One region of the Microbacterium sp. A93 genome, then DNA from elsewhere that is predicted to be linked to it. Evidence: riboswitches for the same ligand, from Rfam matches in the RefSeq annotation. Region 1 holds a riboswitch; each other region holds the start of a gene.

Region 1 (5,623 bases):
CGCCATCGGGTTCCACGGTGACGGCCATGGCGGCACCGGCGGGGACCTGCTGCATCCTGACCAGGGCGCGGCCGCCCTGGACCTGAAGCAGTCCCGCCGGCTGGGGCGGCTGCTCACCCTGGATGGTCCACAGCTGGTAGTCGTGCCCGTCGGCGGGATCCGGCAGGTCCCGCACGGCCAGCACGGCCTCACCGTTGGGTGCCATGGCGGCCTCCGCCGCTCCGCCTCCGGTGACGGCGGACTCGAGGCGTTGTGCCCCGTCCACCTGCAGGACCTGTTCGAGGGCGGTCAGCTGCTCGCCCTCGGAGATCCCGGGCGCCTCGACCCAGGGCTGCGTCACCAACAGGCCCACGGCGACGGCGGCCGCTGCGGCCGCCGAGGCCACCGTCACCCACCAGCGGCGCCGGTCGGGTCGGCGTCGGGCGCGGTGCCGGTCCAGATCGGCGGGACGGGAGCGCTCGGGGCCGGGGTCCTGTTCCGTGCCGGCCGCGGCGCTCAGGACGCGGTCCCGCAACCCGGCCGGGGGCCGGGCGGGCGTGCTGGCGGCCAGCCGGGCGACCGTGCCGCTCAGGGCATCGGCGCGGGCCCGCAGCTCCGGGTCGGCCTCCAGCCGCCGTTCGAGGTCACGCCGTTCCTGATCGTCCACGGCGTCCAGCGCCCAGGCGGCGAGCAGCGCGTCATCCGGCCCGCCGCCGATCCCGCCGTCTTGCCCGCCATCGATCCCGTCACGGTGTCCATCGCGGTTCATCAAGCACCCACCCCCAAACAGTCCTGTAGTCGTTGCAGCGCGCTGCGCATCCGGGATTTCACGGTGGCCAGTTTGGCGCCCAGGCCTTCGGCGACCTCCCGGTAGGTCTGCCCGCCGTAGTAGGCCGCGGTCACGGCCTCGTACTCCAGCTCGGTGAGTGTGCCGAGGCACTCGTTCACGCGATCCCGGTCCTCCACGGCCTCGTTCCGCTCGGCGACGTCATCATGGGCGCGGTCGAACGCGGCCACCCCGGCCCGCTGCTCGCGGTCCCGGCTGGCCTGGGTGGACCGGATCAGGTCCACCGCCCGCCGGTGGGTGATGGAGCAGACCCAGCCGATCACCGAGCCGCGCGCGGCGTCGAAGCGGTCCGCGGAGCGCCACACGTCCATGAGTGCCTCCTGGGTGACGTCGGCGGCCAGGTCCGCGTCACGCACCACCTTGCGGGCCAGCCCGTAGGCCACCGGTGCCACGTCGTCGTAGAACGCGGCGAAGGCCTCGTGGTCACCGGACGCGCTGCGCTGCACCAGGCCCGCGAGGTGGCGGTCCCGCTCCTGGGGCCCGCGTTGCCCGGCGGTGGGCCCTGCCTCGCTCGTCATCACCTCAGCCTAAGTGGCGCTGCCTCCTGTCCGTGTCTGCCCCGCGCCGGATCCGGCGGGATATCCAGTGTTCGGAGCCGCGGCCGCCGCGGATGGGTCCGAGCCGCATCTCCTTCGGTGTGCCGGCTGGTGTGCCGGCTGGTGTGCCGGCTGGTGTGCCGGGAGAGCAGCCCGGGGATCAGGACGCCTCGGCGGTCCCGGTGGACAGGTAGGGGACGGGGCGGGTCCCGTTGACCTCCCAGTCACCGACCATCCGGGCCATGAAGGCCGCCGGGTCATGGCTCGCGACGGTCCGGGCGTTGCGCCAGTGCCGGTCCAGCCGCAGGTCCGTGCTGGTGGCGGAGGCGCCGAGCGTGTCGAAGATGCGGGTACAGGTGTCCAGGACCAGCCGCGGCACCACCACATGCGCCCGGTGCGCCGTCAGGGCGGCGCGGTACATCGCCTCGGCCGCCGCGCCGCCGTCGTGCTCCGCCTTCTTGCCCTTCAGATTCCCGACGCCGGCCCCGGCCCCTTCCAGCGCGCCCTCCGCCAGCGCGAGCGCGGCGTCCAGGTCCCGTCCCGCGGCCCGCACGAGTTCCTCGGCGGCCGCCTGCTGCGCGGACATCTCGCCGACGATCCCCAGCAGCTGGTCGTCATCGCGCGGGGTCAGGCCCCCTCCGGTGTTCGGCGAGCGCCGGCGCAGCCGGGTCTGCTCCACCCCGTCCCGCAGCGCGGCCCGCCCGATCCCGGCGAGCAGGGCCATCAGCGTGGACTCGTGGTGCAGCGGCACCGCACCGTCCTCCGGGGGGACCACCAGCAGGTCCTCGACACCCGCCCCGGAGAATTCCATGGTCCCGGTCCCGGTGAGCCGCTGGCCGAAGCCGTCCCAGTCGTCCTTGACGGTGACCCGTGGCTGGCGCACGCGCACCACGGCGAGCGCGAACCCGGCGTGCTGGCGGCGGCGGGCGCGGGAAAGACCCGGGTCCAGCCGGGCCGTGGCCAGGGCCCACGTGGAGAAGATGCTGCCGGTGGTGTAGTACTTGCTGCCGCTGATCAGCAGCTGTCCGGTCTCGTCCTGGGAGACCGTGGTGCCGACGTCCCCCAGTGCTGCGCCGCGCCCCTCGGACAGGGCGCTGCCGGCCACCTCCCCGGCGGCGATCCGCCCCAGCCAGCGGTCCCTCGCGGCGGGATCGGGTTGGGCGAGGACGTGCTGGACGAAGCTGAGATGGCTGCGCACCAGGTGGGCGGTGTTGGCGTCCACGGCGGCCAGGTCCATCAGCAGCCGGTAGGTGTCCTCCTGGCCCGCCCCTAATCCCCCGGCGGACTCCGGGACGCTGAGGGCGCCCAGGCCCTGCTCCCGGAGTTGCTCGAAAGCGGCGAAGGGAAGGTGGCGGCCGGCCTCCCGGGCCAGTTCCCCCTGCGCCACCTCGGCGAAAGCCGGGGCGAAGCGGGCGGACAGGGCGGTGTAGCGGGACGGCAAGGTCGTCATGAGAAAGGCTCCATCGGTCCTGGCGGTAGCACCCTGGCCCCTGACGGGCGGGTTGCTGCGGCGTCGACGAGCCAGATCTCTCGGCCGCTCTGGATGGTGGTCCCCTCCATCAGACCACAGGGGTTCGGTGGTTTCCAACCCGGTCCGGGCGGGTGATTACTGTTCGGAGACCGGGGTCAGGACGCCGGCGACCAGCGGGTTGTCCGTGGTCTTGAGGTACTCCTCGAAGCGAGGGTCGGAGAAGACCTCGACGAGTTTGCGGGTCTCCGGGGTGTCCTTGAAATCGGTCCCCACGATCAGCCAGGAGGCATAGGTCCGGGGCGGGTCCGGGAATAGGATGCCTTGGTCCCGACCGATCTTGCCGGCGTCGAAGATGTTGGTGTAGCCGAGGGCGGCGTCCACTGAGTCCAGGGTCCGAGCCATGGACAGCAGGTCGATCTCGGTGAAGTCGAAACGGCGTGGATTCTCCACCACGTCCTTGAGCTGAGCGGTGCGCGGTTCGATGTCCGAGTCCAGCCCGATCAGGCCCTCGCGCTCCAGCAGCCACAGCGCCTGGCCCTGGTTGGCCAGGTCTGTGGGCACGGCCACGGTGGCGCCGTCCGGTAGGTCCTCCACGGCGTCATACCGGGTGGAGTACAAGCCGAAGGCCCACTGGTAGATCTCCACCGTGGTGGACAGGTCGAAGTCGTTGCCCTCCGCCACCTGTTTCATGTACCACTGGTGCTCGAAGATCGTGGCGTCCACCTGCCCCTCCGCCACGGCCCGGTTGGCCTGGACCGCGTCCGCGATGCCCACCGCCTCGATCTCGACGCCGTAGTCAGGGGCGATCTCCTCGGCCACGAACTCGACCAGGCTCTCCTCCCCGGCCATGGCCGGTTCGTAGTGCACCTTCAGCGGCCGGGTGATCTCAGCCTCGCCGCCGGCGGCCACGGCCGGGCGGTTGGACTGCTGGATCACCACTAGACCCAGGGCCAAGGCGACCACCGTGGCGATGGCCGCCAGCGACCAAGGCAGCACGGAGCGGGACTTCCGCAGGGTGAAGCCGTGATCGTGTCCGGCCGTCGTATGCTCCCCGGTGGTCGCCGGGGCCTTCTTCTCGGGGTTCATAGGAGGTCCTTCAACAGGGGTGGGGCCGCTCAGGGCCGGGTCAGTGAACGGGCGATCCGGTCGCCGACGAACTGGACGAGCTGGACGGTGATGATGAGCAGGACGATCGTGCCGAGCATGACGGTCATGTCGAAGCGCTGGTAGCCGTAGGTCACGGCGAGGAAGCCGATGCCGCCCGCACCGATGGTCCCGGCAATGGCCGAGTACTCGATCATTGAGATGGTGTTCAGGGTGATGGCGGAGGCCAGGCCGGGCAGGGCCTCGCGCAGTTGCGTCTGGCGGATGATCTGCACTGGGGATGACCCCGTCACGAGACCCACGGCCATGTTCTCCCGCGGCAGGTCGTTCAGGGTGTTCTGGACCAACCGGGCGAAGAACGGGATGCCGGCGATCGTCATGGGCACCACGGCCGCGGCGATGCCCAGGGTGGTGCCGGTGATCCACCGGGTCAGCGGGATGATGGCCGCCATCAGCACGAGGAACGGCAATGACCGGCCCATGTTGACGGCCCAGCTGAGCACTCCGTAGGCCCGCTCCTGCGGGAACAGCCCGCGTGGGCTCGTGTTGTACAGCAGCACGCCGGTGGCGCCGCCGATCGCCACGACCAGCACCATGACGATGCCCACCATGGCCCAGGTCTCCCCGTAGGCCGGCAGCAACAGGGCAGGCAGCTCGGACAGCGGGGTGTCGGAGAGCAGGGGCTGTGAGGTGTCCGCGGTCGCGCTCATGCCGTCGCCCCCACCGTCGTGCCGGCCGGTACCCGGCGGGTGCCCGACGGCGGCGACCCGGCCTGGCCTGCACCCGCGCCTTGGCCTGTGCCCGCGGTGGCGCCGGTCCCGGCGGGACCGGACCGGCCGGCGTCGTTCCTCACGCGGGCGCTGAGCCCGAGTTCGTTCAGCGCGCCGATGGCGCGCCGGGCCTGCTCGGCGCGGACCCCGACGACGGCCCGACCCAGGGCGGTCGCGCCGCGGGCCTCGACGGTGCCGCCGAGCAGGGCCAGGCGGATCTGCTGGTCTACCGCCACGCGGGTGAACCATTCGGGGTCCACGTCCCCGTCCCGGTAAGCCAGGTCCAGGGCGGTGTCGAAGCCGGGCGGCAGCGGCAGCGCGGCGATCGGCAGCAGCTGTCCGCCGACGGTCGAGTCCTGGTCGGCCACGAGGGACGGCAGGGAGCCGTACTCCGCGAGCCGGCCGTGGGACAGGGAAGCCACCTGGTCGGCGACGTGCCGGACCACGTCCATCTCATGGGTGATGAGGATGATGGACAGGCCCAGGTCGGCGCGCAGGTCAGCGAGCAGGGACAGGATCTGCGCGGTGGTGTCCGGGTCCAGGCCCGAGGTGGACTCGTCCGAGAGCAGGATCCGGGGCCGCAGGGCCAGCGCCCGGGCGATGCCCACCCGTTGCCTCTGCCCGCCGGAGAGCTGACCGGGGTAGGCGTCAGCCTTGTGCAGCAGTCCGACGCGGTCCAGCAGCCCGGCCACCCGGTCCTGCATCTCGTGGTGGACCACCCCGAGGTTGCGCAGCGGCAGGGCCACGTTCTCGGCCACGGTGATACGGCGCAACAGGGCGGAGTGCTGGAAGATCGTGCCGATGGCGCGGCGGGCGGAGCGCAGCTGATGGCCCCGCAGCCGGGACAGGTCGCTGCCGTCCACCAGGATCTCGCCGCGGGTCGGCTTCTCCAGGAGGGAGATGCAGTGCGAGAGGG
Region 2 (12,005 bases), on a different contig from region 1:
GCAGCGAGCCGACGTCACGGCCGAAGACGGTGGCGGTGGTGGCCTGAACGTGGGAGTTCGGCCCGGTGAGGCCGATCAGGGTGCGGGCCGTGACTGATTTTCCGGAGCCGGACTCGCCGATCACGGCCACGCACTCGCCCGGGTGGATGTCCAGCGAGACGTCGTGCACCACCTGGCTGCGCCGACCGTGGGCGTCGGAGAACCAGACGTCGAGGTGTTCCAGCCGGGCCAGTGGCTGGGGACCGGAGGCCGGGGCCGGCGTGACGGGCGCCGTGGCGGCAGGGGCTGCAGGGTCGACAGGGGCAGCAGGGGCAACAGTGTCGAGAGTGGTGGTCAGGGTGTTCATCAGCGGTCTCCTTCAAGGGTGGACTCCACGTACTTTCCCAGCGAGGTGGCGGTCAGGGCGGTGGCCAGCACGGCGAGCCCCGGGATGATCTCCAACCACCAAGCGGCGGTGATGTAGGGACGGCCCGCCTCCAGCAGCGCGCCCCATTCCGGGGCGGGCGGGGCCACGCCGAAGCCGAGAAAGGCCAGCCCGGAGGCCCAGACGATCGACTGCCCGATGCCCAGGGCCAGCACCGCCAGCAGCGGCCTCAGGGCGTTGGGCAGCACGTGCCGGGTGAGGATCCGCCCCGGGTGCTGGCCCAGGGCACGGGCCGCCTGCACGTAGCCGGAACGGTGCACGGACATCACCTGGGCCCGGACCATGCGGGCATAGCCGGGGGCGATCCCCAGCCCGACGGCGAACACCAGCGTCGGCACGGACGGCCCGTAGACGGCGATGAACACCATGGCCAGCAGCAGGATCGGGAAGGCGAAGAGCACCTCGATCGCCCGGCCGATCACGGCGTCCGCCCAGCGCCCCCCGAGGGCCGCCCAGGAGCCGAACACCACGGCCAGCCCCACCCCGACGCCGGTGGCCCCGAGGCCGATCAGCAGGGACTGACCGGTGCCGTGCACGATCCGCGAGTACAGGTCCCGGCCGGACTGGTCCGTGCCGAACCAGTGCTGAGGGCTCGGCGGGGCCAGGGGCGCGTCCAGGTTGATGGTCCGCGGGTCGGCGGTGGCCAGCAGGGAGGGGGCGAGGGACGCGATGAGCAGCAGGACCGCGAACACCCCCGCGAGCCAGACCGTGACGGGAACGCCGCGCAACGCTGCGGCACGGCGGGTGGGGCCCGACGGCGGCCCGGCCGGGTCCTCCGGAAAGGTGCCGGTCTCCGGGAGGGGCACGGCCCGGGGGAAGGCGACGCGGCCGGCGTCGTGGGTGGGGGCCGTTGACGTGCTCATGCTGGCTCCTTCAGGCGGGGGTCGACGAGGGTGTAGGCGGTGTCCACCACGAGGTTGGTGATCACGTAGATCACGGCCACGAGCATCACCACCCCGCAGACCACCGGCAGGTCCCGGCCGTTGACGGCGGTGACGAGGACCCGGCCGAGGCCGGGGCGGGCGAAGACGTTCTCGGCGATCACGGCGGCGGAGAACTGGGCGCCCACGGCCCAGCCCGTCAGGGACAGACCCGGTAGCAGCGAGTGGCGCAGCACGTGGCGGATCCGCACCCCGGAATCGGAGAGGCCCCGGGCCCGGGCGGTGAGGACGAAGGGTTCGTCCAGGGCCCGCTCGAACTCGGTACGCATCACCTGGGCCAGGAAGCCGGCCAGCGGGATGCCCAGGGTCAGCGCGGGCAGGACCAGTCCGGCCGGCCCGCTGCCGGAGACTACGGGGAAGATCCCGAGCCACAGGGCGAAGACCACCAGCAGGATGATGCCCAGCCAGTACTGCGGCAGGGCGGCCGCGGCGGCCTCCAGACCCGAGAAGAGCCGGGAGACCCAGGGCGTGCGCCGGGCCGTGAGCACCAGCAGCACCAGGGCCAGGGCCCAGGCGACGGCCAGGGCCGTGAAGGTCAGGATGACGGTGGGGGCGATCTGGTCCCCGATCACCGTGGTCACCGGCTGGTACAGGGTGTAGGAGATCCCCAGGTCCCCGCGCAGCAGCCCGCCGAGGAAGTCCAGGTACTGGATCGCCAGGGGGTCCTCGAAGCCGAACATCGCGTTGATCGGCGCCAGCTCCTCCGGCGTGCGCTCCTGGACCTGGCCGGTCTGCTGGTTCAGCAGGAGCGTGGCGCGGTCCCCGGGCAGCAGGGTCTGGATGAGGAACGTGATGGTGGCGGCGGCCCACACCACGATCACGGCTCCGAGGATGGTCTTGAGCGTTCGTTGCAGCACGGTTCACTCCTCGTTCTCTGTGGGGAAGGTGGGGAAGCCCTCCGAGGCGTCCCGGGCGGCCTCCGAGGTGAAGGCGGCGTCGTGGAAGACCGGTCCACCCTGGGCGGGTTCGAGCCAGATCCCGGTGACGTCCCCGGACACCGCCAGGGTGTTGGTCTGGGCGTAGAGCCCGATCGCCGGGGCCAGCTCGCTGAGCCGGTACTGCGCCGCCGAGAACCGCTCGGTGACCAGCTCGGGGGTCGGCACCTGCAGGGCGGACTGGATGGTCTCGAACACCTGCGGGTCGTTGAGGAAGGTCGTGTTGGCCCCGTTGGGGGATTCGTCGGTGGAGGGCCGGAAGTTGATGTTCAGGATCCCGGCGTGCGGGCTCGTCCAGTAGCCGACCTGGGCGTCATAGCTGTCCGGCGTGGAGAAGGCGCCCCCGAAGAACTCGGAGGGTGTGCCCGGGCGCAGCACGAGGTCGAAGCCGGCGGACCGGGCCTGCTCCTGGAGGTTCTGGATCACGGTGTTGCCGTCCGGGGTGATGATGCTGTTCAGCCCGTAGACCACCTTCGCGGTCAGCCGCTGGCCGTCCCGGGTGCGCGTGCCGTCCGCGTCCCGGCCCGTCCACCCGGCCTCGTCCAGCAGGGCGTTGGCCCGGTCCAGGTCGAAGGGGTACTCGGTGGCGGCGTCCTCGTCATAGTCAGGGGTCGATTGGGACAGGTAGCCGCTGGGCTCGAACGGGACCGTGCCCAGGAACGCCGACTCCACGTTGGCCTGGCGGTCCGTGGCGAGGCTCAGCGCCTGGCGGACCGCCTGGTCCGTGAAGATGCCCTGCTGGGTGTTCAGGTTCACCACCACGGGGCGGCCCGGGGTGATGTACTGCGTGAAGTCGAACTCCTGCCGGGCCTGGGCGATGTTCACGGCGGGCACCTCCCCGATCGCATCCATCTCACCGGAGAGCAGCGAGCCGTAGCGCGAGGTGTTGTCCGGGACGATGTTCCACCGGACGCCGGCCACGTGGGCCGGGCCCTGGTGCCGTGCGTTCTGAGGCGCCCAGTCGTAGTCCTCGTTGCGCTGGAACTCGATGTACTCCCCGCGCCGCCAGTCCTTGACCGTGAAGGGACCGGAGCCGATGGGTTCGGTGCAGTTCTCCTCGGCTGTCCGGGTCTGAAGGGCTGTGGGTGACTGCAGGCCGAAGTAGGACTGGGAGAGGGTCGAGAGGAACGGGGCGAACGGGGCGGAGAGGTGGATCCGGACGGTCTGCCCGTCCACCGCCTCGGAGTGGTCGTAGAACCCGCCCAGGTGAGCCGCCGCCGTGCCGTTGCCGCCGTCCAACCAGTAGTCGAAGTTGTAGGCCACGGCTTCCGCGTCCAGGGGCGTGCCGTCCGTGAACGTGACGTCGTCCCGCAGCTCCAGCGTCCAGACCTTCTGGTCCGCCGAGACCTCCCAGCCGGTCGCGATCCAGGGAACCACCGAGCCGTCCTCCGTGGCGGAGACCAGGTTGTCCAGCACCTGGCGGGCCGTGAAGTTCTCCTGGATCCACCCACCGAAGATGCAGTTGGGCTCCTGCAGGTGGCCGTACTCGATCACCCCGCCCCGGACGGGACCGGCGGAGGACCCGGCTGCGCCGGTCAGGGCGGCGGGTTCTGCTGCGGGGGTGCCCGAGCAGGCGGTCAGGGCCAGTGCCGACGCCGCGGCCAGGGCGAGGCCGGAGACCACGGTGCCGGGCCGGCGTCGTGCCCTGTCTTCGGGCGCGCTCGGGGAGGGTGGGGTGCTCATGGTGGTTCCTTTCACCCCGGGCACAGCGTGACCTCACCCCCGCTGTTGCGAGGCGGCTGGGTCACCCTGTGCCCGGGTGGGGTGGGTTCAGACCCCGGCGGGGACGGATTCCTCGAGGTCGGCGAAGGCCCCGCGGTACTGGGCCGCCGGGTGGGTGTGAGGCAGCCGGTCCCGGCCGAAGAGCTTCTGACGCAGGGTGCCCAGGGTGTATTCGGTCTGGGCCAGGCCGCGCTCACGCAGCACCGGCAGGACCTGGTCCGCGAACTCCTCGAAGGAACCCGGGATGACCCAGTTGATGACGTTGATGCCGTCCACACCGGCCGCCTGCCACTCCTGAAGGTGGTCGGCGATCTGCTCGGGGGTGCCGACGATGCGGTTGTTGCGGTGGCTGCGCCAGGCGATGTCCGCCACCACCGGCTCGCGGTCCGTGATGGCCTTGGACACCCACTCCGAGAAGCCGCGCTGGGTGTTGGTCTCGAGGTCCTTCAACGGGGTCTCCGGCGGGTAGACGCGGCCCTCCGGATCCACCAGCGCGGCATGGGCGAGGTAGCCGTCCACGGAGGCGTACTGCTCGTACTCGGCCAGCTTGCGCTGCGCCTCCTCCTCCGTCTCACCGATGACGAAGCTCAGGCCCTGGAAGAATTTGATGTCCTCCGGGGCGCGGCCGGCCTCCACCGCGCGGCGCCGGGTGTCCTCGATCTGTTGGCGGGCGATCTCCGGATTCGCGGCGATGATGAACACCGCCTCCGCGTTGCGGGCGGCGAAGTCCCGGCCCGAGGCAGAGGACCCGGCCTGGTACAGCAGCGGGGTGCGCTGCGGGGACGGGGGCGGCAGGTGCGGGCCTTCCACCGAGTAGCGCTGGCCCACGTGGTTGATCTTGTGGACCTTGGCCGGGTCCGAGTACCGGGAGCCGTCCCGGTCCTTGACCACCGCGTCCTCGTCCCAGGAGCCCTCCCAGAGCTTGTACGTGACATCCACGTACTCCGCCGCCCAGGCGTAGCGCTCGGCGTGGTCCGTCAGCCGGGGCAGGCCGAAGTTGCGCGAGCCGTTGTCCTGGGTACCGGTCACGATGTTCCAGGCGATGCGGCCGCCCGAGATGTGATCCAGCGTGGACAGCTGCCGGGCGAACTGGAACGGGTGGGACTGGAACACGTTCGAGGTGGTCGCCAGGCCGATGTGCTCGGTGGACACGGCCAGCGCGCCGAGCAACACGGTCGGGTCGTTGGAGGGGATCTGCAGTCCTTCGTTGACGTAGACGGAGTAATCCGCGTCCGCGTCCCCGTAGTGGCCCACCACGTCCGCGAAGAACATGGCGTCGAACTTCGCGGCCTCGAGGGTCTGGGCCAGGTTGATCCACGTGTTGACGTCCGTGAACTCGGTCTGGCCGGCATCCGGGCGGCGCCACTGGCCGTGGTGGATGTGGCTGGTGGTGTTCATGACGAAGGCGTTGAAGTGCAGGGGCTGGGGGCTGTGATGGGTGCTCATGGTCTCTCCTGGAAGTCTTGGTGATTCGGTGATCCGGGCGATCCGGTGATCCGGGTGGTTCTAGGACGCGGCGGGGGCGGAGCCCACACGGTAGGAGCGCTCCGGCCCGGTGCCGTTGACCTCCCAGTCACCGAGCAGCCGGGCCCGGTAGATCAGCGGGTTGTGGTTGGCCAGCACCCGGGCATTGCGCCAGTGCCGGTCCAGCCGTTTCGTCTGGCTCAGGGCGGAGGCCCCGCCCACCTCGAACAGCTGGGTGGCGGCGGCCAGCACGGTCTTCGCGATGACCTGCTGGGCCTGGTAGACGCGGACGTACAGCTCGTCCACGTCCTGCTCCGGCAGCTGTGCGCCCGCCGTCAGCGCGGCCTCCCGCTCGAGGATGCCGCCGAGGGCGGTGACGACGGAGTCGAACGCGGCCCGCGCGCCGAAGGCGGCGGCGGAGAGCTCCCCCACCACCTGCAGCACCTGGGCGTCCTCGCGCGGCAGCTCGGCGGCACCGTGGCTGAAGGAGCGGCGCCGACCGCGCACGTAGTCCGCCCCGTCCCGCACGATCGCCTCGCCGATGCCGGTCAGGGCCGCCAGGTGCAGGAACTGCCAGCTGGCCTGGCCGGTGGCCACGCGGGTGCCGTCATCCAGTCCCCCGGCGTAGACCTCCTCGGCCGCCACCGGGGTGTCCTCGAACACCGTGGTGCCGGAGGCGGTCAGCTGCTGTCCGAAGCCGTCCCAGTCGTCCAGCAGGGTCACCCCCGCCGCGTCCACGGGCACCGTGGCGGCGATCTCCTCGCCCGCGGCGTCCACCGCGGCCACGATGATCCAGTCCGCGTACAGGGTGCCCGTGGAGTAGTACTTGGTCCCGTTCAGCCGCCAGGTCCCGTCCCCATCCTGGACCAGGGTGGTGGTCCCCTGGCCCACGGCGTTGTTGATCTCCGTGACGGCATTCCCGACGACGGCCCCCTCGCCGAGGCGGCGCAGCCACCTCTCCTTCAGGGCCGGGTCCGGGTGACCCAGCACGTTCTCCTGGTTGATCAGGTGCGCCCGCAGCGCCTGGACGAGGTTCGAGTCCGCCGCGGCCAGCTGAAGGATCAGCGGTGCCTGCTCGGCGAAGGTGAGCCCGGCTCCCCCGTACTCCACCGGGACCCGCAGGGCGGTGAACCCGGCCGCTGCCAGGGCCCGGACGGCGCCCCGGTCGATGAGGCGGTCCGCCTCGCGTGGGGCGGCGCTGGCCGCGATCTCGGCGAATACCGGGGCGAGGCGTTCCCGGGCGGCCCGGTAGGCGGCGGAGCCCCAGCCGGTGCCGCGGGAGGTGCCGGCGTCGGTGGTCCGGGTGGTCAGGGTGGTGGCAGTCATCATGCTCCTGGGGTGGTTGCAGTCGAGTTGCGGGCGGTGGAGTGGAACGGCGGGATGGTCCCGTTGAGACGGAAGGCGCCGATGGCCTGGGTGCGGTAGATCAACGGGGTGTGGCTGGCGACGGTGCGGGCGTTGAGCCAGTGCTGGTGCAGCTGCTTCGAGGCGTCCGTGGCCGAGGCCCCGCCGGTCTCGAAGATCTGGTTGGTGGCGTCCAGGATCAGCTCGGACACGACGAGCGAGGCCTCGGACAGGGCGATGTTGGCGCGGGTGTGGGCCTGGACGACCACGGGGTCCTCCAGGTCGGTGTGCCCGCGGACCTGGCGGTAGGACTCCTCCACCACGGCCGCCGCGCCGCGCACGATCTGCCGGGCGGCGGAGACCTTGGCGGAGACGGAGCCGACGACCTGGTGCACCAGCGGGTCCACCGCGGGTGTCTCGGCCGTCGCATGGTCATAGGTCCGACGCCGACCCCTCACGAAGGCGGTGATCTCCCCCACGGCGGTGGTCCCGATGCCGGCCTGGGTGGCTGTCAGCACGATCCACAGCACCGTGTACGCCAGGACGCCGGTGGGCACGTTGAACTCCTGGGTGCGCTGGGCACGTACGGGGACGTGGTCGAACGTGGTGGTGCCGGAGGCGGTGAGCCGTTGACCGAAGCCGTTCCAGTCGTCGATCCGCTGCACGCCGGGATCCCGGGCGTCGACGATCGCGAAGATCGGCCCTGCCTCTTCCTGGTCTGTGTCCTGTCCGGGCCGCACGGAGGAGACCAACAGGTAGTCGGCGAAGATCGCCCCGGTGGAGTAGAACTTGTCCCCGGTGAGCCGGGCGACCTCCGTGGTGCCGGTGGCGGCGGCCGCCTGCACGGTGTCCTGATCGGCGTCGATCCATTGCACGGGGCGCCGGCCCGTGGACGGCGGCAGCTCCACGAGGGCGTTGCCGAAGATCGAGCCCGCGGCCACCTCGGCCAGCCACCACTCGGAGACGGCGCCCTGGGACTCGTTCTCGTGTTGCTCGGTGAACATGAAGTGCCCGTGCAGGGCCTGCGGCAGGTTGGGGTCCGCGGCGGCCAGGTCCACCAGCAGATCGGCGAACTGGGGCAGGCTCGCCCCGATGCCTCCGTACTCGCGGCCCAGCCGGACCCGGGTGAAGCCCGCACCGCGCAGGTACTCGATGGCCGCGAACGCCAGCTCGTGGTCCAACTCGCGCTGGGCGGCCCCCGCCGCGACGGCCGCGAAGACCGGGGCGAAGTGTGCGGCGAGCTGGGCATCGGTGGGTCCGGAGGGTGCGGTGGCCGCGCGCAGCTCCTCGAACGTGGGCAGCTGCCCGGCCGGGCCGGCGTCGGAGCTGGGGTTGGAGGTGGGATTGGTGGTGGGGTGGGTGGTGGTTCCGGTGCTGGTGGTGTCCGGCATGGGGGATCCCTGTCATCCATGGCACACCGGAGACGAGCGGTCCGGAGCATGGCGTCGCCAAGACCCTCAGGTCCGGGAACGCTGTCGCGGTGGTGCCGTACTTGCCCCGCGGCGGTCGCCGGGAGGCCGAATCATCACCTGGAGCACCCCACTACGGGAGAGGGTTGCCGTCCGGCCAGCCAGGGCTTCGCACCGGATCTCGTGATTCCACGGTCAACACTATGGAGGTGGGCGGGGCCGGCCAATCATGACGTCATGAACCGTGGTCCGCCGTCATCTACCCGGCTCGAGGTGCCGGTTCGGCCCCGGCACGGCACCCATTGTCCCTGTATGACGGGGGATGACGCGCCCGATCAGGTCCGGGGCGTCAGGCGTCGAGTGCCCGAACGCAACGGGCAGGGGCCGTGAGCCGGTAGCTGGCCTCGAGCCATTCGGCCACCTCGGCCCACCCCTCCTCCCCGGTCTCGCCCTCCTCCCCCGTCTCGCCCGCCCCGCCCGCGTCCGCTTCCGGGTCCGATTCCGGGTCCAGGAGCGAGAGGTCGAGCGCGAACCACCCCTTCACGCCGAGATAGGCGGGGCGGAAGGCACGGGGGTCCTGCTCCAGGAAGTCGACGTCAGCCGGCTCCGGTTTCACGATCACGGCCCGGGGGTACTGGAGGTAGCCCGCCCAGTCGTCACCGGCCTCCCCGCCGGGCGGAAGTTCCACACCGTCCCGTACGGCCCGCTCCGCCTGAACCGAGGCCCCGTAGTACGCGAAGACCTTGGTGGTGAAGAACGCCGGCCGGCCGTGGGAGACCTTCATCCGGGCCTCGGGGAGGGCCAGCGCCAAGGCGCGGACGCGCTGGAAGTGGAGGTCGCCGTCGTCGTACATCTGGGGGTGGACCATGTCCACCAGTCTCACCGGCCGCGGGACCAGATGTCAGGAGTTGTAGGCGGGTTCTGCCTTCTTGACCCGGCCGATGACCCACATGGTCACCGGGGAGAGGACGATCTCCACGACGGACTTGAAGACGAAGCCCACGAGCACGTAGTTGAGGAAGGTCGGCAGGTCCGTGATGCCGATGACGCCGGCGGCGATGGAGCAGAAGACCAGCGTGTCCAGGAACTCGCCCACCAGGGTGGAGGCGGCGAGCCGGCCGAAGAGCAGCTTCTCCCCGGAGCGCCGCTTCATCCGGACCATCAGCCAGGAGTTGGCGAGCTGGCCGATCAAAAAGCCCAGCAGGGAGGCCAGCACGATCAACGGCACGGGGGTCAGGGTGCGCACGAGTGCGTCCTGGCCGTCGTACCACACGGCACCGGGCAGGGCGATGATGATCCAGAAGCAGGCCGCCGCGAAGATCGAGAGCGCGAAGGTGGTCACGATCGCCCGGCGGGAGGCCTTGAACCCGTAGACCTCGGAGACCACATCCCCCACGATGTAGGCCAGCGGGAAGAGGAAGAAGCCGCCGTCCGTGACGATCGGTCCGAACATGACGCCCTTGGAAGCACCGAGGTTGGACAGGATGAGCACCGCGGCCATGACGGCCGTGAAGATCGCGTACAGGCCGGTGCCGGTGGGGGCGAAACGGGGGGCGGACGGGGCAGGGGCAGCGTGGTTCACGTCAAGTCCTCGGGTGGTGGTTCGCGGGGTTCACGCGCGCCTGCTGCCCCAGGTGGCGTCCGAACAACCCCCTATTCTTCCATACCCCCGGCGGAACTACTGGACGATCATGTCCTTGAGGTCGGGCTCGGCATCGATGAAGTCGTACCTGACGGCGAGCTGGCCGATCGCGTGGAGCTGGTCTTCGCGGATCTCACCACCGAGCTGGTCCAGCTTGAGGGCCATGGCGGCCTCCTCGGGCAGGTTCAGGAACTCCGGCAGCAGCTTCTTGGCCTCGTCGTTGTTCTCCTCCGCGGCCGCCAGCGCCTCCGTGATGGCCTCCTGGAACTGTTCGACCGTCTCGGGGTTCTCCTCGGCGAAGGCGCCGGAGGTGAAGGTGACCATGGTGGGCATGCCCTCGATGGAGTCGCGGAACGAGTAGCCGAGCAGTTCGTTGTCTGAGTCCTCCAGCGCCTTGGTCAGGAAGGGCTCCGGGATCCAGATCGCGTCCGTGTTGCCCTGCTCCAGCTGGGCGGGCATGTCCTGGAAGGGCATCTCGGCGAACTTCACGTCTGCCGGGTCCGAGCCACCCTGTTCCGCCAGATCCATCAGCGTGAGGTCTCCGAGGGTCCGCAGCGCGTTGATGGAGGTGGTCTTGCCGGCCAGGTCACCGTAGTCCTTGATCCCGGCGTCCACGCGGGTGACCACCCCGGAGGTGTCCTCCCCCTCGTCCGCGGAGTTGCAGTACCCGGCCACGATCTTCATGTCCAGGCCTTGGTCCACGGCGGTGAGGACGGACAGGGGATTGCCTACCCCGAAGTCCATCTGCCCGTTGGACACGGCCGGCAGCATGGCGGCGCCAGCATTGGCCAGGGCGATCTCCACCTCGAGGCCGTGCTTCTCGAAGATGCCCTCCTGGATCCCGTATTCCACGGCGATCGACGCCGCCAGGGGAACCAGGCCGACAGTCACCTGCGTCAGCCCACCCTCCGCTGCGGCAGGGCCGCCTGATACCGAGGTGTCCCCGGTGCCGGAGGGCGCTCCCGAGGAGCAGGCGGTCAGGGCCAGGCCGGCAGCGGCGAGAACAGACACGGCGGTGAGATGACGAGGTCTCATGACGACTCCTGCGATTGTGAAATGGGTCACTCATCGAATGAATACCTATGACCGTAGCCATAGCGCGCCAAACTGTCTATAATTTTGTTGACAATCTTGTTCAACATCCGTCCCACCGCATCCCGTTCCATCCTCCGTTCCCTCACCATCCGAGCAGCACCGCGTCTGACAGGAGCACATCCATGACCGAGCGCATCCGCGACATCGCCCACCTCTCCACGGTGGAGCTGTACACCCCGAAGTTCGAGGAGTCCCTCTGGTTCTTCAAGGACCTGCTCGCCATGCGCGAGGTGGGCCGCACCACGGAGAACGGGGCGGAGTCCGCCTACCTGCACTGCTGGGATGACTACGAGTCGTACTCCATCAAGCTCACCTCCAAGGAGCATGCCGGCGTCGGCCGCGTCGCCTGGCGCGCCCAGAGCCCCGAGGCCCTCGAGCGCGTGGTGGCCCGGATCGAGGCCACCGGCCTGGGCGAGGGCTGGGTGGACGGGGAGATGGGTCGCGGCCGCACCTTCCGGTACCGCAACCCGGACCAGCACCTGATGGAGGTCTACTTCGACACCGCCTGGTACGAGGCGGACGACTCGGACCGCCCGGCCCTGAAGAACCAGGCCGCGAAGTTCCCCGGTTTCGGCGCCAACGCCCGCCGCCTGGACCACATCAACTACCTGACCTCGGACATGGCCGCCGTCTGCGAGTTCACCGAGAACGTGATGGGCGGCTACACCACCGAGTTCATCCAGCTCGATGACGGCGACGTGGGCGGCCACTGGTTCACCTTCGGCCAGAAGTCCTATGACATGGTCTACTCCGACGACTGGACGGGCACCCCCGGGCGCCTGCACCACCTCGCCTTCGCCTCGGACACCCGCGAGGACATCCTCAAGGCCGCGGACATCTTCCTGGAGAACGGCGTCTTCATCGAGTACGGCCCCTACAAGCACGCCATCCAGCAGGGCTTCTTCCTCTATGTCTGGGAGCCGGGCGGCAACCGGATCGAGCTGGCCAACCAGGGCTCCCGCCTGATCCTGGCACCGGACTGGAAGCCGATCCCGTGGTCCCAGGGCGAACGCTCCAAGGGCCAGGCCT
Region 3 (12,005 bases), on a different contig from region 1:
GTCGCCGGTCACCGCCTTCCCCCTGGGGGAGAAGCTGGATGACCCGCTGGCCATGTACCTCAACGACGTGGCCACCATCCCCGCCAACCTGGCCGGCATCCCGGGCATCTCGGTGCCTGCCGGCCTGTCCGAAGGCCTCCCCGTCGGCATCCAGTTCCTGGCCCCGGCCCGCGGGGACGCCACCATGTACCGCGCCGCCGCAGCCTTGGAGACCCGCCTCGAGCAGTCCTGGGGCACCCCGTTCTGGGCTCAGGCCCCGGAACTGACCCCCACCACTGCAGGAGGAGAGAACTGATGGCCGCCGTCACCGATGAGGTGCTCACGTTCGACGAGGCCATGGCCGCCTATGAGCCGGTGCTCGGCTTCGAGGTCCACGTGGAGCTCAACACCAAGACCAAGATGTTCTCCTCGGCCCCCAACGGCTTCGGGGCCGAGCCGAACACCAGCGTCACCCCGGTGGACCTCGGCCTGCCGGGCGTGCTGCCCGTGGTCAACGGCACCGCCGTGGACTACTCCATCAAGCTCGGCCTGGCCCTGAACTGCCAGATCGCGGAGGTCTGCGGCTTCGCCCGGAAGAACTACTTCTACCCGGACACCCCGAAGAACTTCCAGACCTCCCAGTACGACGATCCGATCGCCTACGACGGCTGGCTGGACGTGGAACTCGAGGACGGCACGGTCTTCCGCGTGGAGATCGAGCGTGCGCACATGGAGGAGGACGCCGGCAAGCTGACCCACCAGGGTGGGGCCTCCGGCCGCATCCAGGACGCAGCCTCCTCGCTGGTGGACTACAACCGTGCCGGCGTGCCACTGGTGGAGATCGTCACCAAGCCGATCACCGGGGCCGGCGCACGGGCCGCGGAACTGGCCAAGGCCTACGTCACCCAGATCCGGGACATCGTCAAGAACCTCGGCATCTCCGACGCCCGGATGGAACGCGGCAATGTACGCTGCGACGCCAACGTCTCACTGATGCCCCACGGATCCACCGTGTTCGGCACCCGCACCGAGACGAAGAACGTCAACTCCACCCGGGCCGTGGCCCACGCGGTGACGTTCGAGATCCAGCGCCAGGCCGCGGTCCTGTCCTCCGGCGGCACCGTCACCCAGGAGACCCGCCACTGGCAGGAGGCCACCCGCACCACCACCTCCGGCCGTCCGAAGTCGGATGCGGATGACTACCGCTACTTCCCGGAGCCGGACCTCGTGCCGATCCACACCAACGCCGAGTGGATCGAGCGCCTGCGGGCCGAACTGCCCGAGCCGCCGGCAGATCGCCGCAGGCGCCTGAAGGCGGACTGGGGCTTCTCGGACGAGGAGTTCCGGGACGTCGTCAACGCCGGGGTGATGGACGAGATCGCCGCGACCATCGAGGCCGGTGCCTCGGCCGCAGCCGCCCGCAAGTGGTGGATGGGCGAGATCGCCCGTCTGGCCAACCTCGCAGAAAAGGACATCGCCGAGCTGGGGGTCACCCCCGCAGACGTGGTGGAGGTCGAGACGCTGATCGCCGAGAAGACGATCAACGACAAGATCGCCAAGCAGGTCCTCGGCTTCGTGGCCGAGGGCGAGGGCTCCCCGAAGGCCATCGTCGAGGCCCGCTCCCTGGCCGTGGTCTCGGACGACGGTGCCCTGAACGCCGCGGTCGAGGCCGCCATCGCCGAGAACCCCGGCGTGGTGGACAAGATCAAGGCCGGCAAGCTGCAGGCCATCGGTGCCCTGATCGGCCCCGTCATGAAGGCCACCCGCGGTCAGGCCGATGCCGCCCGCGTGCGCGAGATCGTGATGGAGCAGCTGGGAGTCACCGAGTAGCCGCACCCCCTCGTTGACCCGTCCATCCCCGCGAGCATCACGTGCTCATGCCCCGGAGATGGACGGGTCAACGGTCGTTTGGGGCTGAGTCTCCGGGGAGCGTGCGGCGGCTCTCACCTCACGCGGCGCACCACGGCATGGGTGACCAGGGCCAGGCACACCGCCAGACACAGGACGGCTCCGAGCCCGAAGGTGCCGGTGATGCCCGCATCGGTGGTCTGGCCGTCAGGGGCGGCGGTGACGGCGAGGATCGCGGCCGAGACGGCGGTGCCGAAGGAGCTGCCGATCGTCCGCAGGACCTGGTTGAAGCTGACTGAGCTGCCCAGTCCTTCTGCGGCCACATTCCGGGCGATCAGAGCCGGCATGGCCGCATAGCTGGAGCCGATGCCCAGCCCGAACAGGAACATGCCGAGCAGTACCTCCCACAGCTGCGTGTGGGCCAGCCAGAGCAGGGTGCCGGAGGCGGCGGTCAGTCCCGCCCCGATCGGCAGTAGCGCCGTGAGCGGGACCTGCCGGGAGACCCGGCGGACGATCCGGTTGGCCAGGAAACTGCCCACGGACAGCGGCAGCATGACGAACCCTGCCCAGAAGACCGGCATGGCGAGTCCGTACCCGGTATCGGCCGGAGCCTGGGCCACCAGGCTGGAGACCGAGAGGCCGATGTAGATGGCGGCGCCGAGACCGATGGCCGAGCCGTTGGCCAACAGGACCTCGCCGTGGGCGAAGACGCGCAGGTTGATCAACGGATGGCGCACGCGCAGGGACCAACGGACCCACACCGCCAGCACGGCGACGGCGACCACGAGGACGACGATCGTCCACGGTGCCGTCCAGCCCCACGTGGGGCCCTCGCTGATGCCCAGCAGCAGGCTTCCGAGACCGGCGCCCAACAGGAGGGCCCCGGTCAGGTCGAAGGGGGTCCTGGGTGTCTCGCCGTCTGGGTGGCCCGGTACCACGAGGGCGACCACCGTGAGGGCCGTGACCACGAAGAGGGCGGCGAACCAGAAGGCGAACCGGTAGTCGAGGAGTCCGGCGATGATCCCGGTCAGCGGGTAGCCGATGCCGAGTCCGGTGGCAACGGTCACGGACAGCCCGGAGATCGCGGTCTGGACCCTGGCGGCGGGCAGGCACCGGCGGGCCAGGGCGATGGTCACCGGAACGATGCCGTAGGTCAGTCCCTGCAGGGCCCGTCCGATGAGGAAGACCGTGAAGTTCGGTGCCAGCGCAGCTACCACCGAGCCGAGCAGGATGACCGACAGGGAGATCATCAGGAGCCGTTTCTGGCGCGGTCCGTCGCTGAGCCGGCCCATCACGGGGGTCGCGATGGCGCCCACGAGGAGGTTGATCGTCAGCATCCACTGGGCCGTGCTCACGGTCACGCCCATGGCCTCGGCGATCGTGGGCACCAGGAGCATGCCCAGGGAGCTGACCACAGCCGTCGAGAGGGCGGCGTAGATCAGCGCCGGCTCCAGGCGCCGGGTCTCAACCACGGGGCGGCTCGGAGTCAACGGCGGCGGTGAGCTTGCGGAGTACCGGGATGGCGTGGGTGAGGGTCTGCCGTTCGGCCGGCGTGAGGCGATCCTGGATGACCTGATGAAGCCAGGAACGGCCGGCCAGGGTCTCCTCGCCGAGCCGGCCACGCCCGGCCTCGGTGGGGTGGACCCACATCCGGCGGCGGTCCGTCTCGTCCGGGACGCGCCGGATCAGGCCCAGGCCCTCGAGCTCCCGCGTGGCCAGCGAGATGGCCTGGGGACTGACCTGGACGGTTGACGCGAGCTCTGCGGTGCTCGCCCGGCCGTTCTCGGCCACGTGCCTCAGGATGCCCATCTTGCCCGGCGACAGCGTGCGTTCGGCGAGGATCCGCCGCAGGATCGGTTGCAGGGACTCCAACAGTTCCGCGGTCGGCGCCGAATCGGCCAGCGGGTCAGGATGCGGGTCGGTAGCCATCCTCAAACCCTACAAGCAACTTGATCAAGTTGCTTGCGGAGATGGGGATCGCCACACGATGCACCAGTGCCGCACAGGTGCCACCCAGGTGGCGATCGGGTGCCGGATGGTGTCTGGGCCACTGCCGTGCCTACCGTGGCAGGCAGGCTCTCCCCGAGCCGACTCCGACGAGAGGTTGTGAGTGATGGCAGCGAAGAACATCCACGTCCTGGGCATGACCTGGATCCAGCGCCATGAGCTGGAGACCGGTGCGGCGCCGCCGGGACGAGGACACGGACACCGAGTTCCGGCGCGGAACCGAGGAATGGTACAGCTTCCGCTGGAATGACGTGAACTCCGTCCGCGGCGAGATCAAGACCGTGCGCCGCGTGGAACGCACAGACTGGGGGGCGCTGGTCACCACCAACACGGTGCTGACCTCGACCCCGACCGAATTCGTGGTGGACGCCAACCTGGATGCCTACGAGCTGGACGCCCAGCGGGGGGACCCCCGCGTGTATTCACAGAGTTGGCATCGGCGCATCCCCAGGGACCTCGTGTAGGGCTCCGGTCACCCCAGCAGGCTGAGCCGGCTCAGGAACCGGCCGGAATCCCGCGGTAGCCGCTCGGCCCGCGCCCACTCGTCCAGCGGCATGGACGCCGTCACGTCCAACCGCAGGTCCGCATCCACCAACACGTCCACCAGGAAGGCGAGGCGCTGGAACGCCTGCGGGCCGATCTCCTCGGGCCCCGGTACCTCCGTGAGCGTCCAGTACGAGAACGTCCGCGTCAGGCCGAGGTAGTCCTGCACGGACACGGGCGCCTCGCACAGCTGCGCGAAACTCGCCACCAGCTCCCCGGTGACCGGATCGGCGGCGGTCACCTCGAGGGAGCGGGTCCCACTGAACCCCACCGGGACCGACGCCGGCCCGGCGGCGTCCGCTCCCGCCGCACCGGCCGCCGTCGTCCAGGAGCCGGCGGCGAAACCTCCGGTCCCGGCGTTCAGCGGCCGATAGTCCACGCCGTCCGGGATCCGCCACTGGCGCAGGTGTGACTGGATCATCTCGATCACGGGGGCCATCGTGTGGTGGAACAGCGGGTTGGGCAGCAGCTCGGCCGCCGGGTAGTTCGAGGTCAGCAGCAACCCGGCGTCCAGGGCCAGCAGCCCCGGCACCACGCGGCGCAACAGCATGGCGTCGCCCACATCATGCACGTGGAACTCGTCGATGAACACGAGCCGCGCGTCGCCGATGAGGTGCTGCACCGCGTCGTCGATCCCGATCGGGGTCCCGGCCTGGGCCGTGGCCACCACCTGGTTCACCTGGCCCAGCAGCGCGTGCATGTGCAGCCGGATCTTCGGCACCTCGAGGGCGTTGAAGAACTGGCCGGCGATCCAGGTCTTGCCCCGCCCGACCCCGCCGTGCAGGTACACCCCGCGGCCCACCGTGCCGGATCCTCCGGTCAGCAGCCGCACGGTCTGCCGCTGGCCCGCGTCCAGCACCTTCCCTCCGGCCTGGAGCGCCTCCAGCAGCACCGCCTCCCGCAGCCGCGGCCACGGATCCCGGGCCCTGCGCCGGCCGCTCACCGGATGGGCCCGGCGCGCCACGAGGCCTCCGTGGCCACCGCCCGCCCGGGCGGTGGCGACGTCGTCGGGGCTCGGGGCGGAGGTCATGGATCCACGCTAGCGCGGCCGGGTGGGGTTGCCGGCCAGCAGGGGTTCCTACACTGGTGCGGTGACCACCACCGCCCGGCCATCCCCGCCCGCCCAGACCGTCCCGCCCTCGGCCCGCACCGTCCGCTGGGAGATCGTGATCGTGCTGGCGCTGTCCCTGGGCCGCTCGGCCGTCTACGCGCTCGTCAACCTGATCGACAAGTGGACGCAGGCGCCCCTGTCCGGACAGACCACCACCCTGAACCCGGCGCTGGATGACCGGCAGTTCTTCGACCTGACCTATCAGCTGCTGGACATCGGCTTCGCCCTGGTGCCGGTGCTGCTGGTGCTGCACCTGGTGTGGATCCGTGGGCGCGACCCGTTCCGTGCCTTCGGCCTGGACTTCCGGCGTCCGGGCCGGGACGCGGCGTGGGGGATCGGGTTGTTCCTCGCCATGGGCCTGGGCACCGTGGCCGTCTACGCGGCCGGCCGGGCCGCGGGGCTCACCACGGCGATCGTCGGCAGTGCGCTGAACGAGTACTGGTGGACCACCCCGGTGCTGCTGTTCTCCGCGCTGCGCCACGGACTGCTGGAGGAGGTGATCGTGGTGGCCTGGCTGTTCGACCGGCTCGGCTACCTGCAGCAGCTGCGGGCCGGGGCGCAGCCGGTCCTGCCCGTCAGTACATCCGTCGACCCGACCGGAGCGAAAGGTGGGCTGCGCAGCTGGGTGAGTGGCGCCGTCGTTCCCCTGAATCCCACCGCCGTGGTGGTGCTCTGTGCGGTGCTGCGCGGCGCGTACCACCTGTATCAGGGGGTGGGGCCGGGTATCGGCAACCTGCTGATGGGGCTGGTCTTCGGGGCGTTCTACCTCAGGTACCGGCGGGTGATGCCGCTGGTGGTGGCGCACTTCCTGCTGGACGCCGCAGGATTCGTGGCCTACCCGCTCCTGGCGGCGGCCGGCCTGTTCGGGACCTGATCCGTTCTCACCCCCGGCTTTCAGTCGAGTCGGGGGGGGGGGGTTTTTTCCCCCCCCCCCCCCCCCCCCCCCGACTCGACTGAAAACGAAAGGTTTTTAGAGCGTGACGGTGCCCTGGGGGGTCTCGAAGGTGACCTCGAGCAGGCCCGGGGTGCCGGAGGGGGATTCGAAGACCACGTTGAGGTCCCCGACCATCTCCTCCGGATCGGACATGCCCAGCCAATCGCGGACGCGGTCCCGGGAGCCGGCGATGGTGATCGAGGACAGCTCGGCCTGGGGCTCGGCGGCCTGGGAGGGGTGCAGTTCCTCAGTGTGGTCATCCCAGCGCAACAGGTAGGGCACCTGCGGATCCGCGATGAGACCCTTGATGCCGATCTGGCGCCAGGTCAGCTCGCGGCCGTCCGGGAACTTCCGGTTGCCGGGCACGGACTGGCGCTCTAGGCGTTCCTCGAACGGGGCGAGGTCATCCACCGCCACGCACCAGCCCATCCAGCCGCCGCCCATCTCGGAGCGGGCGCGGACGGCCTGACCGAACGGGGCCTTCACGGAGGAGGGGTGGTCCAGGACCTCAACGACCTCGAGGTACTGGCGGTTGCGCAGCGGGAAGATCGCGTTGCGGGTGCCGAAGCGGGGGTGTACACCGCCCTTGACCCGCTCGATGCCCAGGGCATCGGCGAGACGGGCCACCGTGGCGGCAAGGCCTTCTTCGGGTCCAACGGCGTACGAGACGTGATCCAAGCGCATCATGTGCATATCGTCGCACTTTCTTAGGCCTCGGACAGGTTAGGTTAACCTCACTTGAAACGTGGCGCACCTCACAGCCCTGGCCTGGTTTCATCCCCGAGTCGCCCTGATGTCGCCCTGATGTCGCTCTGCGACGTAGGGGGATGAATCGTCCGGGCCGATCTGGCACACTGGATTGAGGTCATGAGTGCCAGCATCAAGCCCCGGCTTGCTGGCCGGCAACCCTCCAGCTCGCGGTGGGGTGCCCCGGGTGAGGACCAGGCAGGTGCCGACCGGCATCTGCAAGCGCGGCCACCTCGGCGCAGCGGGTTGACGGATCACGCCCGCTGGCACCCGCGGGTGGCCCTGGATTGACAGGAGCCGTCACTTGACTGACACCCCCACCACCCCGGCCACGGACGCCACCGATGCCAGCGCCTGGGGCTTCGAGACCCGGCAGATCCACGCCGGCATCCCGCAGGAGAACCCCTACGGCGCCACCGTGCTGCCGATCATCCAGTCCAACTCCTTCGACTTCCCGTCCGCCGAGGTCGCGGCGGACCGCTTCGCGCTGAAGGATCTGGGCCCCATCTACACGCGCATCGGCAACCCGACCCAGGAGGCGGTGGAGGGCAAGATCGCCGCACTCGAGGGCGGCGTGGGCGCCCTGCTGCTCGCCTCGGGCCAGGCGGCCACCACCGTGTCCATCCTCAACGTGGCCGGCGCCGGGGACCACCTCGTGGTCTCCGCCTCCCTCTACGGCGGAACCCAGAACCTCTTCAAACACACCCTGGCCAGGATCGGAGTCACCACCACGTTCGTGCAGGACCCGGACAACCTGGACGAGTGGAAGGGCGCCATCCGGGACAACACCAAGGCCCTGTTCGGCGAGACCCTGGGCAACCCGCGCGGGGACGTGCTGGACATCCGCGCCATCGCGGACGTGGCCCACGCGGCCGGGTTGCCGTTGATCGTGGACAACACCCTGGCCACCCCGTACCTGCTGCGTCCCATCGAGCACGGCGCGGACATCGTGGTGCACTCGGCCACCAAGTACCTCGGCGGTCACGCCGCGGCCATGGCCGGGGTGATCGTGGACGGCGGCACCTTCGACTTCGCCACGCAGCCGGAGAAGTTCCCCGGGTTCAACACCCCGGACGAGTCCTACAACGGCATCGTCTTCGCCCGGGACCTCGGTGTGGACGGCATCCTCGGGGCCAACCTCGCCTTCGTGCTCAAGGCCCGCGTGCAGCTGCTGCGGGACTTCGGCAGTGCCATCAGCCCCTTCAACGCGTTCCTGCTGAACCTGGGCCTGGAGACGCTCTCCCTGCGCATGGAGCGACATGTGTCCAACGCCCGCCGGGTGGCCGAGTACCTGGACGGCCACGCCCTGGTCGAGTCCGTGATCTTCCCGGGCCTGCCCTCCAGCCCTTGGTATGAGCGGGCCCAGCAGTACCTACCCGCCGGCCCCGCCGGGTTCGTGTCGTTCGAAATCGTCGGCGGCCGCGAGGCCGGCGCCCGGTTCGTGGACGCGCTGAGCCTGCACCATCACGTGGCCAACATCGGCGACGTCCGCTCGCTGGTCATCCACCCCGCCTCCACCACGCACTCCCAGCTGAACGAGGCCGAGCAGCGCGCCGCCGGCGTCACGCCCGGCCTGGTGCGGCTGTCCGTGGGCGTGGAGAGCATCGAGGACATCCTCGCCGACCTCGACAACGGCTTCGCCGCTGCCGACGTGAGTGCCTAGGGACGGAGTCGACAGCATGACCGCCATCACCGCCCAGCACGCGGCCACGGCCCTCCCCGAGGGGGGCCTGCACACCCAGCGCATCGGTGCCCTGGACTTCGAGACCGGCGGCCACCTGCCCGAGGTGGAACTGGCCTACGAGACATGGGGCACGCTCAATGCCACGGGCTCGAACGCCGTGCTGGTGCTGCACGCCCTGACGGGATCCACGCACGTGGCCTCCTCCGACGCCCTCCCGGAGGAGGGCTGGTGGGAGGGCATCGTCGGGCCCGGCTGCGCCATCGACACGGACCGGTGGTTCGTGGTGGCCCCCAACATCGTGGGCGGCTGCTACGGGACCACCGGCCCGTCGTCGCTGGACCCGGACGGGACCCCGTGGGGTTCGCGGTTCCCGTTCACCACCATCCGTGACTCGGTGCACGCCGAGGCCCGGTTGGCCGACGCCCTGGGCATCCACCGCTGGCAGGCCGTGGTCGGCGGCTCCATGGGCGGGGCCCGCGCCCTGGAGTGGGCCGCCACCTACCCGGAGCGCGTGGCCGGCATGGCCGTCATCGCCTGCGGCGCGCACTCCACCGCCGAGCAGATCGCCTTCGCCCAGGCCCAGATCCAGTCCATCACGCTGGACGCCAACTTCCGCGGCGGGGACTACTACCCGGGCCCGACGCCGGACGGCGGCCTGGGCATCGCCCGCAAGATCGCGCACATCACCTACCGGTCCCAACCGGACATGGACGGCCGCTTCGGCCGCGGCGCCCAGGCCGAGGAGGACCCCTTCGGGCAGTCGCTGCGGCGGCTGGGGCGCTATCAGGTGGAGTCCTACCTGGACTACCAGGCGGCCAAGCTCGTCAAGCGCTTCGACGCCAACAGCTACCTCGTGCTGACCGAGGCACTCATGAGCCATGACGTTTCCCGAGGCCGTGGCACCGAGGCCGAGGTGCTGGCCCGGATCACCGCTGCGCCGTTCATCGCGGCTGTGGAGTCGGACCGCCTGTATTTCCCGGGCCAGTCCCAGGAGCTGGCGCGGCAGCTGCCCGGCGAGGTCCCGGTCTACATGATCGACTCGCCGATCGGCCACGACGGCTTCCTGACGGATCTGGACCAGGTGGCCGCGGACATGACGCGAATCCTGGGGCTCTAGCCACACCGATCCTGCCCAGCCACACCCATCCTGCCCTGCCACAGCAATAATCACTGTGGCTGGGCAGGATCAGTGTGGTCGTTGATGTCCTCCACCAGGTTCCCCGCCCGGGTTCCCCGCCCGGGTTCCCCGCCCGGGTTCCCCGCCCATGCTCCCGGCCCTGGATCCCCGCCCGGGTTCCCCGCCCATGCTCCCGGCCCTGGATCCCCGCCTGAAGAACGACCACCAGGAACACGCCGTCCGGCCGCAGGACGGGATGGATGTCGGTCAGGACTCGAGCGGGGCCGGCCGGGTGCGGCGAGCGGTGCCCTGGGCCAGTGCCAGGTGTCCGCCGAGGAATCCGGCCGCTGACGCGACGGCGTTTCCGCCGGCCGCCAGACCAGCCCCCCAAGCGTGGCGCCCCCGGAGGCGCGCCACGAGGGAGCCCGCGAACAGGAAGAGCGCGGCATCGGTCCCCAGCGCATGGACGGCACCGATCCGGTGCTCCGGACCCTTGGTCTCCGCCCAGTCTGCCGCGCCGGCGAGAGCCGTGGGCACCGCCGCCAGCACACCGGTCGTGACCAGCAGCGTGGCGGCCTGCCGGGACTGGCTCCCCCCGGCCAGATCGAGGATGGAAGCACCCATCCAGCTGCCGAGCGTGATATCGGTGAGTGGCGGGTGTACGGAGTGGCCGAGGACATCGGTGCGGAAGGGACTGTGGCGCACCCACCTGAGGATCGGCCCGTAGGCGAACCGCTGGGCTGCGGCCAGACGGTCCGCGACCGGGCTCTCGCCCAGTGTCCGCAAGACCGCTGCCGGGAGGGACCGGACATCTGCAGTCGGGGGCATGATGATGACCTCCTGGTCCCCACCTCGAGTGCGGAGACCCCATCTCGAAACGATTCCCTCCGCTGGAAATTATCCCACCGCTTCCCGCGTCATGGCAGTGCCCGCCGCCGGTCCTCTACTCGCCAGGGTCGGTGCCCTGGACCATCGGATGACCGAACATGGGCTCGGCCAGGGGGCGCTTGGCTGCCAGGCCGTCTCCGGAGGACTGGCGCCGCAACCGGCGCAGCACCCAGGGCATGAGGTGCTCTCGGGCCCAGTGCACGTCCTCGGTCCGGGCCTGACGCCAGCTCTGGTGCACCGCGGGTTTGGGCTCGAAGGGCACCAGGTCATGGGGCACGTTGAGCGTCTCCAGCACCATCGCGCCGATGGTGTGGTGACCGGTGGGGGAGAAGTGCAGCCGGTCTGCCGCCCACATCTCCTTGCGCGTGAGCTCCCGCAGCGCCCAGAGGTCTGCCACCACGGCATCGTGGCGCAGGGCCACCGTGTGCACGTTCTCGTTGTAGATGGCCACCTTGCCCCGGATCCGCCCCATCATCGGGGTGTCCCGGATGTCCGGGCCCGTGAAGAGCACCACGGTGGCGCCGCTGGCTGCCAGCCGGCCCACCAGCCCGTCCAGGGTGAGCGTGATCCGTCCGGGTCCCCGCCCGGACGGATCACGTCATTGCCGCCGGCGCACAGGGTGATGAGGTCGGGCTGGAGGTCGAGCGCGGGCCCGGCCTGTTCGGCAGCGATCTGCGCGATCAGCCGGCCGCGGATGGCCAGGTTGGCGTAGGAGAAGTCCTCGCCCTCCCGGACGCGGTATGCGAGCTCCTCGGCCACCCGGTCCGCCCATCCGCGGTGGGCGCCGGGGTGGTGCGGGTCCGGATCGCCGATGCCCTCCGTGAAGGAGTCGCCCAGCGCCACATAGCGGCGCCAGGGGTGGACCGGGTGCAGGGCAGCGGTCGAGTGTGGTGTGGATACGGCATCAGACATGTCTCGATCCTAGATCCCGGGTTACCCGTGGGTCAGTTCGGTCCTCGCCTACGCTGGGATCCATGACCGAACCACAGAACCCCGCACCATCCCCTGCATCCACCCCGGCTGGGCCCACCGAGCCGTTCGTCCGCTGGTCCCGGCCCGAGGCCGAGCGCGCGGGCACGCACCTGCTGGTGATCCTGCACGGCTACGGTGCGGACGAGAATGACCTGTTCGGGATCGTGCCGGAGCT

What was found. Region 1 has a riboswitch for S-adenosylmethionine ahead of ACSU1G_RS21815 (acyl-CoA dehydrogenase family protein). Riboswitches for the same ligand answer to the same signal wherever they lie in the genome.
Region 2: it holds a riboswitch for S-adenosylmethionine, as region 1 does, so the genes downstream of both, ACSU1G_RS04805 (acyl-CoA dehydrogenase family protein) here and ACSU1G_RS21815 (acyl-CoA dehydrogenase family protein) in region 1, are expected to answer to the same signal.
Region 3: it holds a riboswitch for S-adenosylmethionine, as region 1 does, so the genes downstream of both, ACSU1G_RS19735 (O-acetylhomoserine aminocarboxypropyltransferase/cysteine synthase family protein) here and ACSU1G_RS21815 (acyl-CoA dehydrogenase family protein) in region 1, are expected to answer to the same signal.

Annotation. Positions count from the first base shown of each region.
Region 1 covers NZ_JBPXMT010000009.1:123,586-129,208, reverse strand. The annotation lists gene ACSU1G_RS21825 (anti-sigma factor domain-containing protein) at 1-748, opposite strand, end outside; gene ACSU1G_RS21820 (sigma-70 family RNA polymerase sigma factor) at 748-1,344, opposite strand; gene ACSU1G_RS21815 (acyl-CoA dehydrogenase family protein) at 1,523-2,812, opposite strand; SAM riboswitch class I at 2,820-2,912, opposite strand; gene ACSU1G_RS21810 (MetQ/NlpA family ABC transporter substrate-binding protein) at 2,969-3,919, opposite strand; gene ACSU1G_RS21805 (methionine ABC transporter permease) at 3,949-4,647, opposite strand; gene ACSU1G_RS21800 (methionine ABC transporter ATP-binding protein) at 4,644-5,623, opposite strand, start outside.
Region 2 covers NZ_JBPXMT010000002.1:107,031-119,035, forward strand. The annotation lists gene ACSU1G_RS04775 (dipeptide ABC transporter ATP-binding protein) at 1-346, opposite strand, end outside; gene ACSU1G_RS04780 (ABC transporter permease) at 346-1,287, opposite strand; gene ACSU1G_RS04785 (ABC transporter permease) at 1,284-2,222, opposite strand; gene ACSU1G_RS04790 (ABC transporter substrate-binding protein) at 2,226-3,983, opposite strand; gene ACSU1G_RS04795 (LLM class flavin-dependent oxidoreductase) at 4,071-5,468, opposite strand; gene ACSU1G_RS04800 (acyl-CoA dehydrogenase family protein) at 5,529-6,812, opposite strand; gene ACSU1G_RS04805 (acyl-CoA dehydrogenase family protein) at 6,812-8,221, opposite strand; SAM riboswitch class IV at 8,314-8,428, opposite strand; gene ACSU1G_RS04810 (MmcQ/YjbR family DNA-binding protein) at 8,589-9,107, opposite strand; gene ACSU1G_RS04815 (queuosine precursor transporter) at 9,141-9,821, opposite strand; gene ACSU1G_RS04820 (ABC transporter substrate-binding protein) at 9,918-10,916, opposite strand; gene ACSU1G_RS04825 (VOC family protein) at 11,099-12,005, shown strand, end outside.
Region 3 covers NZ_JBPXMT010000008.1:46,344-58,348, reverse strand. The annotation lists gene gatA (Asp-tRNA(Asn)/Glu-tRNA(Gln) amidotransferase subunit GatA) at 1-295, shown strand, start outside; gene gatB (Asp-tRNA(Asn)/Glu-tRNA(Gln) amidotransferase subunit GatB) at 295-1,809, shown strand; gene ACSU1G_RS19765 (MFS transporter) at 1,923-3,299, opposite strand; gene ACSU1G_RS19760 (MarR family winged helix-turn-helix transcriptional regulator) at 3,292-3,756, opposite strand; gene ACSU1G_RS19755 (hypothetical protein) at 3,990-4,298, shown strand; gene zapE (cell division protein ZapE) at 4,307-5,407, opposite strand; gene ACSU1G_RS19745 (CPBP family intramembrane glutamic endopeptidase) at 5,469-6,362, shown strand; gene ACSU1G_RS19740 (VOC family protein) at 6,459-7,115, opposite strand; SAM riboswitch class IV at 7,286-7,400, shown strand; gene ACSU1G_RS19735 (O-acetylhomoserine aminocarboxypropyltransferase/cysteine synthase family protein) at 7,474-8,832, shown strand; gene metX (homoserine O-acetyltransferase MetX) at 8,849-9,970, shown strand; gene ACSU1G_RS19725 (DUF2231 domain-containing protein) at 10,238-10,798, opposite strand; partial or broken gene ACSU1G_RS19720 (SGNH/GDSL hydrolase family protein) at 10,914-11,770, opposite strand; gene ACSU1G_RS19715 (alpha/beta hydrolase) at 11,833-12,005, shown strand, end outside.